One region of the Microbacterium sp. LEMMJ01 genome, then DNA from elsewhere that is predicted to be linked to it. Evidence: riboswitches for the same ligand, from Rfam matches in the RefSeq annotation. Region 1 holds a riboswitch; the other holds the start of a gene.

Region 1 (4,141 bases):
TGACGAGCCTCCTCCTGCAGCCCACGCCACCCTCGGTCCCCGCCGGAGCGCGATCGCTCGGGGAGGGGCCGTTCCTCTCGCCGGGTGCGCAGCTCGACTGGCACTACCGCAAGCCGGGGTGGACCACGGGGGAGGCGGCGACCGTCACCCCCATGCGCGTCGTCCGTGACGATGAGCGCGGTCTCGTCGCGTGGCTCGCCGCCGGGACGCAGCAGGAAGGTCAGGGCACGCGGGACGGGGAGCGCGTCCGGACCGTCCCGCTCGATCGGCGGTGGCGGGAGCCCCGGCGCCGGATCGTCGAGGAGTGGTGGGGCAACGGCATCCTGCGCATCGCGCCCGCGGGAGTGCCGTGGTCGGTCTGGCTGTTCTGGAGCTCGGTCACCGGGACGACGTGGGACTTCGCCGGCTGGTACGTCAACCTCGAGAACGCGCACCTGCGCACCGACAGTGCCACCTACACCTCCGATCACGTCCTCGACGTCGAGATCGCACAGGACGGGCGCGTGGCGATGAAGGACGAGGACGAGCTGGTCGCCGCCGTCGACCAGGGACGGCTGACCGCCGCGCAGGCCGCGCAGATCGAGCGGCACGCGGTCGCGGCCATCGCGTCGTTCCATGCCGGCGACTGGCCGTTCGATCGGGAGTGGATCGACTGGCGACCGGACCCGTCGTGGACGATCCCGGTGTTGGACGGCCTCGACGAGATCGTCGTCCCCTGACCGCTTCGGGGCCGGCCTCCGCGACGGCGCCGAGGCCGCGCGGCATCAGGCGTTCGCGCAGCATCAGGCGACAGCAGCGCCCATGGCCTGTGCTCGCGTGAGGGCCTGAGCTCGCGTGGTGGGCGGTGTTCGCGTGAGGGCCTGTGCTCGCGTGAGGGCCTGTGCTCGCGGGGTGGCCTGTGTCGCTCCGCTCTGAGCGGAGGCCCTTTCCCCGAGTCGTCGATCCTGATGACATGGGCACATGACGGATGTGCTGATCCTGGGGGGAACCGGATGGCTGTCGGGGCGCATCGCCGCGCACGCGTTGGGGGCGGGGGCGTCGGTGACCTGCCTGGCCCGCGGCGGGCGCCCGGCGCCACCGGGAGCGACCCTCGTGCTCGCCGACCGCGACGACGAGGACGCCTATGACGTCGTCTCGCGGACGGACTGGGACCACGTCGTCGACGTCTCCTCCCGCGTCGATCACGTCTCCGGGGCGGTCCGCGCACTCGGCGACCGTGCCGCCCGGTGGACGTACATCTCGTCGATGTCGGTGTACCGCGACGACGAGACGGTCGGGACGGACGAGTCGGCCCCGCGCCACCCGGCGGCGCAGGCCGGTGAGGACGACGACTACGCGCGGCAGAAGGTCGCGGCGGAGGACGCCGTGCAGGAGAGCCTCGGCGACCGCGCGCTCCTCGTCCGTCCCGGCCTCATCGTCGGCGACGGCGACCCGAGCGATCGCTTCGGCTACTGGGCCGCGGCGTTCCTCCGGGCCCTGGACGAGCCGGTGCTGCTCCCGCCGCTCGACGGGCGCACGGCGGAGGTCATCGACGTCGAGGACGTCGCCGCCTTCGTCATGTCCGCCACTGTCACCGGCGCCGTCAACGCGATCGGCGACGTGCGCGACCTGGAGGACGTGCTGCGTACGGTGCGCGCTTCCACCGGGCACACCGGTCCGGTCATCGTCGGCACGGAGGAGCGTCTCGTCGCGGAGGGTGTCGCGTACTGGGCGGGGCCGCGCTCGCTCCCGCTGTGGCTGCCGCCCGACATGAGCGGATTCATGACCCGCTCGAACGCGCGGTACCGGCGCAGCGGAGGCAGGATCCGGCCTCTCGAAGAGACGCTGGAACGCGTCGTGGCGGATGAGCGCGAACGGGGCGTGGACCGGGAGCGCCGCGCCGGACTCACGCGGACGGAGGAGCGGGCGCTGCTCGACGCCTTCGCTCGCTAGACTGCGAGGCAGTGACACGGGGTGCCGCATCCGCGGCTGAGATCACACCCGTCGAACCTGATCTAGTTCGTACTAGCGAAGGGATGTCGCAATGAGCGATCCTGTGCGTCCGGAATCCGTCCTCGACCTCGCCGTCACGGCGGGAAGGCTGCGGGAGGAGGTCCGGGCTGCGCCGCCGTTGACGCACTGCCTCACGAACGCCGTCGTGACGGGGTTCACCGCCAACGTGCTGCTCGCGCTCGGCGCGGCGCCGGCGATGGTCGACATCGTCGGCGAAGCCGGACCGTTCGCGGGTGCCGCCTCGGGGCTCCTCGTCAACCTCGGGACGCCGACCCCGGAGCAGCGGGAGGCGAGTCGGGAAGCCGTGGCCGGAGCGCTCGCCGCCGCCACGCCCTGGGTGCTCGACCCCGTCGCGATCGGCACGCTCCCGGTGCGGACGGCGCTGGCCCACGAGCTGGCCGCGCGGCGCCCGACCGCCATCCGCGGCAACGCGTCGGAGATCCTCGCGCTCGCCGGGCACAGCAGCGGCGGCCGCGGCGTCGATGCGACGGACGGCACCGAGGCGGCGGCCTCGTCTGCGCGCGAGCTCGCCGACCGGTACGGCTCCGTGGTCGCCGTCTCCGGCCCGGTCGACCTCCTCACCGACGGGGAACGGGTGATCCGCATCGCCAACGGGCACGAGCTGCTCACGCGGGTGACGGGCGGCGGCTGCGCGCTGGGCGCGGTGATGGCGGCCTTCCTCGGGGCGTCCCGCGGTACCGGGACCGATGCGCTGACGGCGGTGGCCGCGGCGACCCTCGTCTACACGGTCGCGGCCGAGCAGGCGGCGGAGACCTCCCGCGGACCGGGCAGCTTCGCCGTCGGACTGCTCGATGCGCTGTCCGCTGTGACCCCGGCGGATCTCCGGGACCGCGCCCGCGTCGAGGAGGAGACCCGATGACCGTCGACCTGTCCCTCTACCTCGTCACCGATCGGTCGCTGTGCGGCGCACGCGGGGTGGTCGCGACCGTCCGCGAAGCGGTGGCCGGCGGCGTCCGCATCGTGCAGCTGCGCGACAAGGAGGCGACGGACGAGGAGACCGTCGTGCAGCTCCTCGCTCTGTCCGCGGCCATCGACGGTCGCGCGCTGCTCGTCGTGAACGATCGCCTCGATGCGGCCGTCGAGGCCCGTCGTCGCGGCGCCAGGGTGGACGGGGTGCACCTCGGTCAGGCGGACGCCTCGGTGCTCCGCGCGCGCGAGCTCCTCGGCCCGGAGGCCCTGATCGGGCTGACCGCGAACACCTCCGTGCACCTCGAGGAGGTCGCCGCGCTGCCGCCCGGCACGGTCGACTACCTCGGGGTCGGCGTGATCCGCCCCACGCGCACCAAGCCCGACCACCCGGCCCCGCTCGGCATCGACGGCTTCGCCGCGTTCGCCGCGCGCAGTGCGCTGCCGTGCGTCGCGATCGGCGGGGTGGAGCTCGACGACACGGTGGCGCTGCGCGCGGCCGGCGCGGCCGGGATCGCGGTGGTGTCGGCGCTGTGCGCGGCGGGCGACCCCCGGACAGCCGCCGCGGCCTTCCGTCGACGCTGGCTCGGGCGGGCGGTGCCGCACGTGCTCAGCATCGCCGGCAGTGATCCGTCCGGGGGCGCGGGCATCCAGGCCGACCTCAAGGCGATCGCCGCGAACGGGGGCTACGGCATGGCGGCCCTGACAGCCCTGACCGCCCAGAACACGCAGGGCGTCCGCGCCGTGCACGTTCCTCCCGCGGACTTCCTCCGGGCGCAGCTCGACGCCGTCGGTGACGACATCCGCATCGACGCCGTGAAGATCGGCATGCTCGCGGACGTGGAGGTGATCCGGACCGTCGCCGCGTGGCTCCGGGACGCACAGCCCCCGATCGTCGTGCTCGACCCGGTCATGATCGCGACCTCGGGGGATCGGCTGCTCCACCCCGATGCGGAGCGCGAGCTGCGGAGCCTGCTGTCCCTGGCGACCGTGGTCACCCCGAACCTCGCCGAGCTCGCGGGGCTCGTCGGTCACGAGGTGGCGGACTGGGCGGACGCGCTCGCCGCGGCGCGAGAGCTGTCGGCCGCGATGGGGACCGCGGTGCTGGTGAAGGGCGGGCATCTGCCCGGGGACGAGGCACCGGACGCCCTGATCGACACGGCAGCCGGTACGCACGCGGAGTTCCCCGGCGCGCGCATCCGCACGGAGAACACCCATGGCA
Region 2 (4,141 bases), on a different contig from region 1:
GGGACGCCCAGCGCGCGCGGGCCAATGGCGAGCTCGTCCCGCACAGTGGTGGCGAGGAGCTGGTGCTCCGGCTCCTGGAAGACCATGCCGATCCGGGTGAGGAGGTCGCGGGACGCCCAGCGGATCGGCGCGGGATCGGCACCCTGCGCGAGCATCGGCGCCGCGATCACGGCCCCCTCCGCGGGCGGGAGCAGGCCCGCTAGGGTCAGGCCCAGCGTGGACTTGCCCGCGCCGTTCGGACCGGTGATCGCGAGGGCCTCGCCCGCCCGCACGTCGAGGTCGATGCCGCGGGCCACCGGACGCCCCTTCACCCGCGCCACGGCGAGTGCTCGGGCCGACAGCAGCACCTCGCCGGGCACTGTCCTCGGTGCCGGGGGCTCGGCGGGAGGACGCCCGGGCACCCAGACGCCGTCCGCCGCCAGGCGCTCTCCCTGCGCACCGAGCACCGCGGCGGGAGGGCCGTCCGCGACCACCCCGCCGGCACCGAGCACGATGACCCGGGTGAGGAGCGGCAACCACACCTCGAGTCGATGCTCCACGACCACGAGGGTGGCGGGGTGCGCGGCGAGCATCCGCTCCACCGCCTCCCTGACCTCGCGCACCCCGTCCGGATCGAGGTTCGCCGTCGGCTCGTCGAGGAGGACGAGGCCGGGGCGCATCGCGAGCATGCCGGCGAGGGCGAGACGTTGCTTCTGGCCGCCCGACAGCGCCTTGGTCGGATGATCGAGCGGCACGTCGAGGCCGACGGCAGCGAGCGCCGCCTCGACACGCGGCCAGATCTCCGCACGCGGCACGCCGAGGTTCTCGCACCCGAACGCGACGTCGTCGCCCGCGCGGGCGAGGATCACCTGGGAGTCGGGGTCCTGGAGCACGAGCCCGGCGCGCCCGCGAGTCGCCACCGCCGGAGCGTCGTCGACGAGGAGCTCCCCCGCGCTCTCGCCCTCCTCCTCGCCGCCGAGCACGCCCGCGAGGCCGTGCAGCAGGGTCGACTTGCCCGCCCCGGACGCGCCGAGCACGAGAACCCGCTCGCCGGGCTCGATGCGGAACGAGACGTCGCGCAGCGCCCATGCCCGGCGGCTCGCATGCCGCCAGCCCCAGCCGCGCGCCTCGACGACCGCGGGAGCGACCTGCGCCGCCATCAGACGCGCACGCGCGCCTCGCGCCCGGAGCCGAAGCGGTCCAGCGCCCCCGTCGCCGCGATGCCGCGGGCGAGCACCCACGACAGGGCACCGGCGATGACGGCGCCGGAGATCACGGTGCTCACGAGGTAGATCACGGTGAACGCGGGACCGGAGCCGGCGTACCAGAGGATGAGGTTGTTGATGCCTCCCGCGAGCGCAGCGCCGGCACCGGCGAGGATCGCGACGGGCAGCGACCAGCGACGGTAGAAGAACAGCAGGAAGACGAGCTCGGCGCCGAGACCCTGCACGAGGCCCGCTTCGAGCGTGAGGAAGCCACCCCACTGGTTGCCGATGAGCGCCGAGACGACGGCGGCCAGCAGTTCGACGTAGATCGCCGCACCGGCCTTGCGGATGATGAGGCCGCCGAGCACTCCGGCGAACAGCCACGGTCCGTCCAGGAGCCCCTGGAGCCCGGGGAGCAGCGGCTCGAGCAGGGCCTTGGGGCCGAGGTACCCGACGTTCCAGGCCAGGAAGATCAGGCCGGCGGCGACGCCGAGCACGCTGGCGACGACGATGTCGACGATGCGCCACCGCAGATAGCCGCGCGCCGGAGCGCCGGTCGTCTTCGTGGACGAGGATGCGGACGTGGACGTACTCATGTGAACTCCTCCCTGCGCTGGCATGACCCAGATCAGGTTCGACGGTCGAAGCGCGATTCGCTCCCTCTCAGCCCGGCTCGCCGGACTCCCGTGGTTGTGCTGTCGATCCTAGCGTCTTCCGCCCGCGCGTCCCGAGCCGCGCACGGCGGATTCCTGGCGGCATTCGGTACCGTAAGCGAGTGACCGCTTCCGATCCCCCTGAAGAGGCGTCCGGCGGCGTCGGCGTCGACGCGCGGCCCGAGGACTCCACCCCCGCGTCCTCGCAAACCGTCGACACGCTGCCTGCGACCACGACGGAGACCGTCGCGTGGGCCGATGCCTCGACACCGGCGACCGCGCTGACCTGGGTCGACACGGACGTGGTCGAGTCCGGGTCGTCGACGCCGGAGTTCGACGCCACCCCGGAAGCCGAGGCCGCCCCCGGCCTGCTGCGCGAGGCGACGCTGCGTCCGGCGATCGCCGGCCCCGGCCTGCTCGTCCCGCTCGGGGTCCTCGCCGGGCTCGTCGCCTCCTACGCCGGAAGCACGCTGCTCTGGCCGTTGCACGAGGTCGCCCCCACCGTCCAGGCCGTGGAGGTCACCCCGGTGGCCGCCCCCACCGCCGCGCTCGCCTGGCCGGAGGTGGGCGACGGCGCCGTGGGCATCGCCGGGATGACCACGGCCGCGTCCACGACCGCCCCGGTCAGCATCGCGAGCATCACCAAGGTCGTCAGCACGCTCATGGTGCTCGACCGCCTGCCCCTCGCCCCCGGGGAGCAGGGCCCCGAGTTCTCCTTCACCTACGCCGACAGCATCCGGTACTGGGACTACCGGATCTCGAACCAGTCCGCGCTGGATGTCCCCGTGGGCGGGGTGCTGACCGAGTACCAGCTCCTGCAGGGCACCCTGCTCGGTTCGGCCAACAACTACATCGATCGGCTCGCCGCGGAGATCTGGGGCTCCAATCGGGAGTTCGCGGCCGCCGCCGAGGTCTGGCTCGGCGAGCGCGGGCTCTCCGGGATCACCGTGGTCACGCCGTCCGGGTTCGACGCGCGCAACGTCGCCACCCCGGAGGCGCTCGTGGCTCTCGGCGAGCTCGCGATGCAGAATCCCGTGTTCGCGGAGATCGTGGGCACCCGGTCGGTCGAGCTGCCGGGGGCCGGCACGGTGGAGAACACGAACGGCATGCTCGCGGACCCGGGGGTCGTCGGCATCAAGACCGGCACACTCGTCGGCTGGAACCTGCTGACGGCGAAGGACGTCTCCGTGGGGGACTCGACGGTCCGCCTCTACGCCGCGGCGCTGAACCAGGAGGACGACGAGGCGCGTCTCGCCCTCACCCGAGCCCTCTTCGCGCAGACCGAGGCGGCGCTGCAGGCGCAGGGCCCCGCCGTTCCCGCCGGGACGGTGGTCGGACGCGTCCGCACCGCCTGGGGCGAGGAGGTCGACGTCGTGACCGGTGAGGACGCGGATGTGGTGCTGTGGAACGGGGCGAGCGCGACCGCGTCGGCTGTGTTCGATCTCGGCGAGGAGCGCGAGGCGGACGGCGACGTCGGCACCCTCACCACGGCCGGCCCCATCGACACCACCGAGACCGCACTCGTCCTCGCCGAAGACGTGGACGGCCCGAGCCCGTGGTGGCGCCTCACCCATCCCCTCGAGCTGTTCGGCATCGACGCGGACCGCTCCTGACGACTGACGCCCCGCTCCGAGTCCGGAGCGGGGCGTCAGGGCGATGACGATCAGGGACGAGGCGACGCGCCGTCCGCCCCGTCGTCGAGGAGCGCCTGCGCGGCGGCCGCCTCCGCTCCGGGAAGCTGGGCACCGACGGCGGCACCCGCCACGGCATCGGCCGCCTGCTCCTCCGCGCGGACCTCGGCGTCGGCCTCTCCCGTCACCACGACCGGAGACGACCCGGTCAGGGCCGCTTCCGCGTCGAGGTCGGTCGCCGCCTGCTCGAACTGCGACTGGTACAGCCGCCAGTACGCGCCCTGGGCGGCGATGAGCTCGTCGTGCGTGCCCTTCTCGACGATGTCGCCGTGCTCCATCACGAGGATGAGGTCCGCGTCGCGGATGGTCGACAGCCGGTGCGCGATGACGAACGAGGTGCGCCCCTGCCGGAGAGCGGCCATGGCGTTCTGCAGCAGCAGCTCGGTGCGGGTATCGACCGCCGAGGTGGCCTCGTCAAGGATGAGGATCGACGGCTGCGCCACGAACGCCCGGGCGATCGTGATGAGCTGCCGCTCACCGGCCGAGACATTCGACGCGTCCTCGTCGAGCACGGTGTCGTACCCATCCGGAAGCGCGTGCACGAAGCGGTCGACGTAGGTCGCCCGCGCGGCGGCCAGCACCTCCTCGTCCGTCGCGGTCGAGCGTCCGTAGC

What was found. A riboswitch is a leader RNA that binds a small molecule or an ion and turns the genes downstream of it on or off. The one in region 1 is predicted to bind thiamine pyrophosphate.
Region 2: it holds a riboswitch for thiamine pyrophosphate, as region 1 does, so the genes downstream of both, B7W94_RS07220 (ECF transporter S component) here and thiM (hydroxyethylthiazole kinase) in region 1, are expected to answer to the same signal.

What each region holds. Positions count from the first base shown of each region.
Region 1 covers NZ_NCTV01000007.1:50,466-54,606, forward strand. The annotation lists gene B7W94_RS00415 (DUF402 domain-containing protein) at 1-719, shown strand, start outside; gene B7W94_RS00420 (NAD-dependent epimerase/dehydratase family protein) at 961-1,932, shown strand; TPP riboswitch at 1,940-2,033, shown strand; gene thiM (hydroxyethylthiazole kinase) at 2,024-2,872, shown strand; gene thiD (bifunctional hydroxymethylpyrimidine kinase/phosphomethylpyrimidine kinase) at 2,869-4,141, shown strand, end outside.
Region 2 covers NZ_NCTV01000024.1:102,896-107,036, forward strand. The annotation lists gene B7W94_RS07215 (ABC transporter ATP-binding protein) at 1-1,139, opposite strand, end outside; gene B7W94_RS07220 (ECF transporter S component) at 1,139-1,780, opposite strand; TPP riboswitch at 1,771-1,882, opposite strand; gene B7W94_RS07225 (D-alanyl-D-alanine carboxypeptidase family protein) at 1,960-3,450, shown strand; gene B7W94_RS07230 (ABC transporter ATP-binding protein) at 3,501-4,141, opposite strand, start outside.